DNA from 3 places in the Pantoea sp. At-9b genome. Region 3 is predicted to be linked to each of the others. Evidence: predicted binding sites of a transcription regulator. Region 3 holds the regulator's gene; each other region holds the start of a gene.
The links. Region 3 encodes PurR, which represses purine synthesis genes. Its sites were predicted from a motif close to CANGCAAACGTTTGCNTG; they were not measured.
Positions count from the first base shown of each region.

Region 1 (3,286 bases), 1.4 Mb from region 3:
TTTCTATCATCCGTTGCAGGTACTCGCTGCCACCACGAATGCTTTGCTCAGGGTCAAGGCGGTCGCCAACGTTGAGACTGTCGGCAGTGTTACGCGTCAGCATCATCATACCGCGTACCCCGGTGGGGGATGTTGCCTGTGGATTCCAGTGTGATTCCTGATAGGAGATGGCTGCCAGCAATCGCCAGTCGATGCTGGACGCATATTTTTCAAATAACGGCTTAATGTCCGGCAAGGTGTTGTCTATCGCGCGCAAGAAAGTGCGGGTATCGACATAATCAAAGGTGCCAACATGGCCGAGGTACTTCTCCTCCAGTCGCGCCATCGTGCCTTCTTCGCCCATCTGACTATAGAAGTCGAGCATCGCCGCGTTCAGGCTGTCATCCTGTTCATTGTGTGGCAGATACCAGGTCACCGGTTCTTCGTCGGTGATATCAAAGGCGACCGCCAGCTGTGGATGGATGCGTTGCAGCAGGCCGATGGTGACCGAATCCCCTACGGTGTAATCCAGCTTGCCATCCGCCACGGCTTCCAGCAGCGCTTTTTGTCCCTGATCGGCGGCAATGGACCAGTCGAGATCGGGATAGTGATCGGCTTTGGCGGAACGTAAAGTTGACAGGTACGCCGATCCGGACTGCACGACCAGCCGACCCTTCAGGTCACCGAGGTTCTTTGGCCGCGGCTTATCAATACGGTACACCAACTGCTGTGACACCGAGTAGTAACTCGGTCCGGTCTGATAACGGGCGATGCGATCGTTGTTGTAGATCAGGCCTGCCGCCAGCAAATCCGCTTTACCATCATCAAGATCGTCAAACAGGTCGCCGAGGTTCGGACGCACCGTCACCTCAAGTTTGACACCCAGATAATCGGCGAAGCGCTTCGCCAGCTCGTAGTCCATACCCGCTGGTGCATTATTGACGGTGTAGTAAGTCAGCGGGGAGTTAACGGTACTGATGCGCAGTACTCCCCGTGATTTGATCTGCGATATCGCGTCTTTGCCACCCCCGTACCAGGGGATCGACGGCCACAGTGCCAGCGCAAGTAGCACGGTGATCAGACCGATGAACAGATAGTTTAATTTCAGGCGTTTCAAATAGTTGTCTCTCGCTGGCTCTCAGGCCTCTGTCTTTATTAGGCAGTATTGATCTTCTTGGCACTCCCAGAGCGAAGGGCATTTTGCGCAACAAAGCGAGCTGGAGCAACTTATATAGCAAGATTTGCGCAATTTTCAGGCAAATACTAAGACTCATAAATTCTGCGCAAACGGTTTCGTAACCGGTGCTGTTTCTCTATAATACGCCCCGTTTTCCCTGTTGCGCCCAATGAAGCGTCGCCCGGCGCTTCGAAGACGAGAGATCTTTAATGATGGAAATTCTGCGTGGTTCGCCCGCCCTGTCGGCATTTCGTGTAAACAAACTGCTGACCCGCTTTCAGGACGCTCATCTGCCGGTGAGTGATATTTACGCCGAGTACGTCCATTTTGCCGATGTCAGCGCGCCGCTGAGTGCGGATGAAAAAGCCCGCCTGCAACGTCTGCTGAAATACGGTCCGTCTCTCGCCGAGCATGCGCCACAAGGGCGTCTGTTGCTGGTGACGCCGCGTCCTGGCACTATTTCTCCCTGGTCTTCCAAAGCGACCGACATCGCCCACAATTGTGATCTGCCGCAGGTACGTCGTCTGGAGCGCGGTATGGCGTTCTATGTACAGGCACCTGAACTGAACGATGCGCAGTGGCAAACCCTCGCCAGCCTGCTGCATGACCGCATGATGGAAACCGTGTTTGCCGACCTCAACGACGCGCAGCAGCTGTTTGCTCATCATGAGCCGCAACCGCTGAAAAGCGTTGATGTCCTCACTGGCGGCCGTCAGGCACTGGATCAGGCCAACCGCACGCTGGGGCTGGCACTGGCCGATGACGAAATCGACTACCTGCTGGATGCCTTCACCAAACTGGGCCGCAACCCGAACGACATTGAACTCTATATGTTCGCGCAGGCGAACTCTGAGCATTGCCGTCACAAAATTTTCAACGCCGACTGGATTATCGACGGCGAAAAACAGCCGAAATCGCTGTTTAAAATGATCAAAAACACCTTCGAACAAACGCCGGATCACGTGTTGTCTGCCTATAAAGACAACGCGGCGGTGATGGAAGGGTCTGAAGTTGGCCGCTACTACGCGGATGCGGAAAAAGGCGAATACGACTTCCATCAGGAACAAGCCCATATCCTGATGAAGGTGGAAACCCACAACCACCCGACGGCGATTTCACCGTGGCCGGGTGCTGCGACCGGTTCCGGTGGCGAAATTCGTGACGAAGGGGCAACCGGACGTGGTGCTAAACCCAAAGCGGGTCTGGTGGGCTTCTCGGTGTCCAACCTGCGTATTCCCGGCTTTGAACAGCCCTGGGAAGAAGATTTCGGTAAACCCGATCGTATCGTCACCGCGCTGGATATCATGACCGAAGGCCCGTTGGGCGGCGCAGCCTTTAACAACGAATTTGGTCGTCCGGCCCTGAACGGCTACTTCCGTACTTATGAAGAGCGCGTTAACAGCCACAACGGTGAAGAGCTGCGTGGTTACCACAAGCCGATCATGCTGGCGGGCGGCATTGGTAACATCCGTGCCGACCACGTACAGAAAGGTGAGATCGTTGTAGGTGCCAAGCTGATCGTGCTGGGTGGCCCGGCGATGAATATCGGTCTGGGTGGTGGCGCGGCATCGTCCATGGCTTCCGGTCAGTCTGATGCTGACCTCGACTTCGCTTCCGTTCAGCGTGATAACCCGGAAATGGAACGCCGTTGTCAGGAAGTGATCGACCGTTGCTGGCAGTTGGGTGAAGCTAACCCGATTCTGTTTATCCACGACGTCGGTGCGGGCGGACTGTCTAACGCCATGCCGGAACTGGTGAGCGACGGTGGCCGTGGTGGTCGCTTCAATCTGCGTGATGTGCTGAGCGACGAGCCGGGCATGAGCCCGCTGGAAGTGTGGTGTAACGAATCGCAGGAACGTTATGTACTGGCGGTTGCGCCGGACAAACTGCCGCTGTTTGACGAGTTGTGCAAACGCGAGCGCGCCCCTTATGCGGTCATTGGTGAAGCCACAGAAGAGCAGCATCTGAGCCTTGCCGACAGCCATTTTGACAATAAACCGATCGACATGCCGCTGGACGTACTGCTGGGCAAAACGCCGAAGATGACGCGTGACGTGGTACGTCAACAGGCGCAAGGTGAAGCGTTGCAGCGCGACGGCATCACCATTGCCGATGCGGTAAACCGGGTGC
Region 1 is NC_014837.1:3,251,028-3,254,313, reverse strand. It holds gene mltF (membrane-bound lytic murein transglycosylase MltF) at 1-1,096, opposite strand, end outside; gene purL (phosphoribosylformylglycinamidine synthase) at 1,366-3,286, shown strand, end outside.
Region 1: the regulator PurR is predicted to act here: its motif matches at 1,260-1,277, upstream of purL (phosphoribosylformylglycinamidine synthase).

Region 2 (3,286 bases), 1.4 Mb from region 3:
CGCGCCCTGGCGGTAGAGCCAACGGTGCTGATTGCCGATGAGTTGGTGTCAGCGCTGGATGTCTCGGTGCAGGCGCAGGTCGTTAACCTGCTGCTGGATTTGCAGCAGAAACTCAACCTGACCGTGCTGTTCGTCGCCCATGATCTGCGACTGGTCAGGCATATTTCGCACCGTGTGGCGGTGATGTACCTGGGTGAAGTGGTCGAAATTGCCGAGACAGAAAGGTTGTTTACTTCGCCATTGCATCCTTATACCCAGGCCCTGCTGCGCGCCGCACCAAGTATGAATCCGCGCGATCGCGGGAAAAATGTCAGCCTGACGGGGGAACTGCCCAGCCCGCTGTCTCCCCCGACGGGCTGCCGCTTTCACACCCGCTGCCCGTATGTCACCGATCGCTGCCGTGCAGAACGGCCGGTACTGGCGTTGAAAGCCGAGGGGCAACGTGTGGCCTGCCATCTGGTGCCGGTTGAATCCGGGGCATAAAAAAAGGATGGCTTTACGCCATCCTTTTTTACGCTGCGAACTCAGGCCTTATCAGGCATAAACCGGCAGACGTGCACAGATATCCAACACTTTCTGTTTGGTACGTTCGATGGTTGCTTCGTCGTTGATGTTGTCCAACACATCAGCGATCCAGCCAGCCAGTTCACGGACTTCCGCTTCTTTAAAGCCACGACGGGTTACCGCCGGGGTACCGATGCGGATACCAGAGGTCACGAACGGGCTTTTCGGATCGTTCGGCACGCTGTTTTTGTTGACGGTGATGTTGGCACGGCCAAGCGCGGCATCCGCTTCTTTACCGGTCAGGTTCTTGCTCACCAGGTCAATCAGGAACAGGTGGTTATAGGTGCCACCTGAAACGATGTTGTAACCGCGTTCCAGCAGCACTTCTACCATCGCTTTGGCGTTTTTAGCCACTTGTTGCTGGTAAGTTTTGAACTCAGGCTCCATCGCTTCTTTGAACGCGACCGCTTTACCGGCGATAACGTGCATCAGCGGGCCACCCTGACCACCCGGGAATACCGCGGAGTTCAGTTTTTTGTACAGCTCTTCGTCACCGTTTTTCGCCAGGATCAGGCCGCCACGCGGACCCGCCAGGGTTTTATGGGTGGTAGAGGTCACGATGTGCGCATGCGGAACCGGGTTCGGGTAGACGTCAGCGGCGATCAGACCGGCAACGTGTGCCATGTCAACGAACAGCCAGGCGTCAACGCTGTCAGCGATTTCACGCATTTTTGCCCAGTCAACCACGCCTGAGTAGGCAGAGAAGCCACCAACGATCATTTTCGGCTTGTGGGTTTTCGCCAGTTCAGCCAGTTCGTTGTAGTCAATTTTACCGGTTTCATCGATGCCGTATGGCACGACGTTATACAGTTTACCGGACAGGTTAACCGGTGAACCGTGAGTCAGGTGACCACCGTGCGCCAGGTTCATACCCAGAATGGTATCGCCTGGTTGCAGCAGCGCGGTGTACACCGCAAAGTTAGCCTGAGAACCAGAGTGCGGTTGCACGTTGGCGTAATCTGCACCAAACAGCGCTTTCGCGCGGTCGATCGCCAGTTGCTCAACGATATCAACGTATTCACATCCGCCGTAGTAGCGCTTGCCCGGATACCCTTCCGCGTATTTATTGGTGAGCTGTGAACCTTGCGCCTGCATAACGCGTGGGCTGGTGTAGTTTTCAGAAGCAATCAGTTCAATGTGCTCTTCCTGACGCACTTTCTCTTGCTCCATCGCCTGCCACAACTCGGCATCATAATCGGCAATGTTCATATCACGCTTTAACATCCGCATCTCCTGACTCAGCTAACTTTTTAACGGCAGTTTAAGCCCCGCGAAGGGGCGAAGGCCCACAGTGTAAACCGTTTTGGCAGGTGACGGTAGCCGCAATCCTTTCTTTTTACGCAAACGATTGGCACGGCGCTGGAACGGGTTTTTTACGCATTTTTGCAAGCCGGATAATCAGGATATTTCCTCAGCATGAAGCGGAAAAAATTTCAGGTTTGCGAGACAGATTCCAGTGCAGGTGAATGATCCCGCAACGATCGGGGGGATTTACAACCGCTGCGTCGCGATTATAAGATGCATTTAAAATACATCTTTTAAATCGCTATGAGGATTCACCATGCTCGACGCGCAAACCATCGCCACGGTTAAATCGACCCTGCCCGCCATCGCTCAACTTGGCCCGCAACTCACGGGGCATTTCTATCAGCGTATGCTGACGCAACACCCGGAACTCAAAGACGTGTTCAACATGAACAACCAGCGCAGCGGTAATCAGCGTGAAGCGTTGTTCAACGCGATCTGCGCTTACGGTGCCAATCTGGAGAACCTTGCTGTGCTACTGCCAGCGGTAGAAAAAATCGCCCAGAAACATGTCAGCCTGAATATTCAGCCGGAGCAGTACGCTATCGTTGGTGAAAATCTGCTGGCGACCATGCAGGCGTTGCTGGACCCGGGCGAAGAAGTATTACAAGCCTGGGGTAAAGCCTATGGGGTGTTGGCCGAGGTGTTTATCCAGCGCGAGGAAACCCTTTATCGCGCTTCAGCGACGAAGGTTGGCGGGTGGCGCGGCGCGCGCGATTTCCGCATCCGTGCCATTCACCAGCAAAGCAGCGTGATCAAAAGTTTCGAGCTGGCCCCCGTTGATGGCGAGGCCGTGGCAGATTTCCTGCCAGGCCAGTATTTGGCGATCAGCCTGCGCCCGGACAGCGCGGGGCATCTGCAACATCGTCAATACTCGCTGACGCACCAGCCGAATGGTCAGTGCTACCGCATAGCCGTAAAACGTGAAGACCGCGGCAGCGTCTCCGGTTGGTTGCATGATCAGGCAAAAGTGGGGGATGTGGTGCAGTGCGCAGCACCGGCTGGGGACTTCTTCCTGCAAGTAACACCAACGACACCGGTTACGCTGATTTCGGCGGGGGTCGGCCAGACGCCGATGCTGGCGATGTTAGCCTCGCTGGCCGCACAGGCCCATCCGGCGGCGGTTAACTGGCTGCATGCGGCGGAAGATGGCACACAACATGCGTTTGCTGAAGAAGTGACCGCACTGGGTCGCCGCCTGCCGAATTTCACCCGCCATGTCTGGTATCGCCAACCCACGGCCGCAGATGCAGGGCACTACGATGCGCAGGGGTTGATGGATTTAGGCAGCGCTTCCGCCGCGTTGGGCGAGGCTGAGCGTCAGTTCTGGCTGTGCGGCCCACTGGCGTTTATGCAGTTTGTCGCTCGCCAGTTGCTGGATGCTGGCATCGATGCTGACCGCATTCATTACGAAGTA
Region 2 is NC_014837.1:3,241,228-3,244,513, forward strand. It holds gene PAT9B_RS14890 (ABC transporter ATP-binding protein) at 1-483, shown strand, start outside; gene glyA (serine hydroxymethyltransferase) at 535-1,788, opposite strand; gene hmpA (NO-inducible flavohemoprotein) at 2,126-3,286, shown strand, end outside.
Region 2: the regulator PurR is predicted to act here: its motif matches at 1,902-1,919, upstream of glyA (serine hydroxymethyltransferase).

Region 3 (3,286 bases):
CAGTGTCAGCAACTGGCGAACGGCTGGCGTGGGCAGCTCAGTATCGCGGTAGATTGTATTGTGAAGCCGCAGCGTACCCGGCAACTGGTCAGGGATTTCTACCGTCACTTTCCCGACATGGAGCTGATTATCAGCTATGAGGTGTTCAATGGCGTCTGGGATGCGCTGGCGGACGGGCGGGTTGATGTGGCAATTGGTGCGACCCAAGCGATCCCGGTCGGTGGACGTTTCTCGTTTCAGGATATGGGGGCCTTGAACTGGCGCTGTGTGGTTAGCCCCGAACATCCGCTGGCGCAAAGCGCACGGCTGGACGACGAAACGCTGCGCGCCTGGCCTTCGCTGGTGTTGGAAGACACCTCGCGGGCGTTGCCGCGACGTATGACATGGACGCTGGATAATCAGCGTCGGCTGGTGGTGCCGGAATGGGAAACCGGCCTTGACTGCCTGCTTGCCGGACTCTGCGTCGGCATGGTGCCGGGCCATTTAGCCCGACCGTTGCTGGATAGCGGTGCACTGACCGAATTAGCGTTACCCACGCCATTCCCGGATAGCCCGTGTTGTGTCAGTTGGTCGGAACAACGCAACTCACCGGCATTAGGCTGGTTGCTGAGCTATCTCGGTGATGCCGAAACGCTCAACCAGGAATGGCTGAGCGAAACGGAGGCTTAGCGACGATAATCGCGGAACGGGCCGTCAGCGACGGAACGGCGTTCAATCAGCGTGGGCTGAACCTCAATGGTCTGGGGTTCTTCACGCTTACTGGTGATGCGATCCAGCAACATCTCCAGGGCTTTTTCACCCAGTTGAGCTTTAGGCTGGTGCACGGTCGTCAGCGCCGGAGTGAAATAACGCGCGTTGCGCACATTGTCATAGCCGATCACGGAAATATCCTGCGGCACGCGCAGACCCATCTCATCCGCAGCGCAAATCGCGCCCATCGCCATGATATCGCCGCCGCAGAACACGGCAGTCGGACGTTGCTTCTGATTGAGGATCTGCTGCATCGCCTGATAACCGGACTCCGGTTCGAAGTCGCCCTGCACGATCCAATCCGGCCGAACGTTGATACCCGCTTCATTCAGCGCTTGCATGAAACCCGCATGGCGGCCACCGCCGGTGTTACGTTCCATTTGCCCGGGGATGGCACCAATGTCGCGATGACCACGTTCGATCAGATAACGACCCGCAAGATAGCCGCCCTGGAAGGCATTATCCTGCACCGTATCAGTGAAGTCGCCGCGCGATGCGCCCCAGTCCATCACCACCATCGGGATGTTGCGGTTCTCTTCCAGCATGGTCAGCAGGTCATCAGGGTACTCAGAACACATGACCAGCAGGCCATCGACGCGTTTCTGCGCCATCATCGACAGATAAGCGCGCTGTTTTTGCAGATCGTTATGCGCGTTGCCAAGGATCAGCGTGTAGCCACGGTCGAAACAATGGTTCTCCACTGCTTCGATAATCTCGGCGAAATAGGGGGCTTCGCTGGAGGTCGCCAGCAGTCCCAGCGTTTTGGTGTGGTTGACTTTCAGGCTGCGCGCCACGGCGCTGGGCGAGTAATGCAGCTCTTTGATCGCTTCCCATACGGCGTTACGCGTCTCTTCCGCGACAAAACGCGTCTTGTTGATGACATGCGAAACCGTGGTGGTGGAGACACCGGCGCGTTTCGCCACATCTTTAATTGTTGCCATGAAAATGGTACTCCCGGGCTTATCGCAACTAACTGATAAGTATATTGTTAAACGTTTGCGTCTGCTAATGGTTTTACGCCCCGATTTTCGGGGCAAATGGCGAAGAAAAAGACCTTAACACTCAGTCAATAACACTTTAACTTGCCGCAAACACAGCGTGCGCAAAATCTGTTGCGCAACGAAAGGCGGCGATTCTAGCAAGCTGGCGCGGATAAGACGAGATTTTTGCCGGGGGCTGTGACAAAATTACGATAACCCTTCAATTAATGTGACTAAGGAGTTGTGATGAGTACCGACCTGAAACTGGCGCTGTTTACCACTGTGGGCGCGCTGTTAATGATTATCGTGTTCAGCTTCACCGCGATCCTTCATTAATAAAAAAAGCCGGATCTGAAAAATCAGTCCGGCTTTTTCTGCTCGCGGGCGGCGGGTTAGCGGATGGTTTTGGGCGTCATCATCCGGCGAGCGCCAACATAATGTTTCAACCAGTAGTCCTCACCCAACGCACTGATCTGAATGTCTTTACCGGTACGCGGTGACTGGATAAATTTGCCATTGCCGAGATAAACACCCACATGATCAGCGGTGCCGCGATGATTGATGCGGAAGAACACCAAATCGCCTTTCTCCAGCATATCGCGCTTAATCGGTGCCGCATCGCGCAGATGGTACATTTCGTTGGCGGTGCGGGGGAATTTGTATTTGACCAGATCCTTGTAGGCGTACCACACCAGGCCACTGCAATCGAAACCGGTATGCGGTGAGGTGCCACCCCATTGATAAGGCTTGCCAATCTGCCCCATCAGTTTGTTCATGGCGGTTTCACGGGCTTTCTGATAGCGCTGACGGTGGGAGTTGCTCATCTTGATGGTGGTCAGATCGCCGCCATCATCCTGCTTCTCCGCTCTTTTGGCGGTGCGCTGGTGGCCATATTTTTTAGACGGTGACTTCAGCAGAGATTTTTTGCTGCGGGTGGTTTTGTGCAGCGCCGTTTCCGTTTTCGGCTGTTTTTTCAGTTTTAGCTTCTGAACACTGGTGGCAAGACGGGATTTCTTCGTGCTGGTTTTTACCGGACGTCGTTTGCGACGCTCATCTTCACGCGCACTTTTCTTCTCTGCGTTATGCAAACTGGCATTGATGGGCGCATGCGGTGACGCAGAAGCCACATTAAAAAACAGTTGGGCGAAAGCCAGCATAAAAAGCGTAATGAGTAAACGCATAGTCCGGTTACAGGTTAAGCAGTCTGAAGAAAACAGCCTGCGGCTATGTTAGAAAAATCTGATCAATGATCAGCGCCGAGATGATTCTAATCCAGTTTTTTTCCAAAAGGTAAGGCATTTTTCCATTAATCTGTTAGCAGAGTTGATATGGGGCAAAAATGAGCGATTTCAGCTGGTTAACCCAGCAGAAATATTGCTAATTATTAATCGGTTCATGCTTATTCATGATATGAAAATGTTATTTATGGCACTGGAACTTAACAAACATGGCGATTGATGTGCCCGGACCGCAAAATCCCGTTTTCAGTGCGGGGGTGAAGTCGCTACAATAAACAAACACGAAGTGAGGAATTAAGGAAGGCAATAATGAGTACT
Region 3 is NC_014837.1:1,864,128-1,867,413, forward strand. It holds gene punR (DNA-binding transcriptional activator PunR) at 1-669, shown strand, start outside; gene purR (HTH-type transcriptional repressor PurR) at 666-1,691, opposite strand; gene PAT9B_RS30570 (YnhF family membrane protein) at 1,977-2,066, shown strand; gene PAT9B_RS08550 (C40 family peptidase) at 2,123-2,911, opposite strand; gene PAT9B_RS08555 (Grx4 family monothiol glutaredoxin) at 3,275-3,286, shown strand, end outside.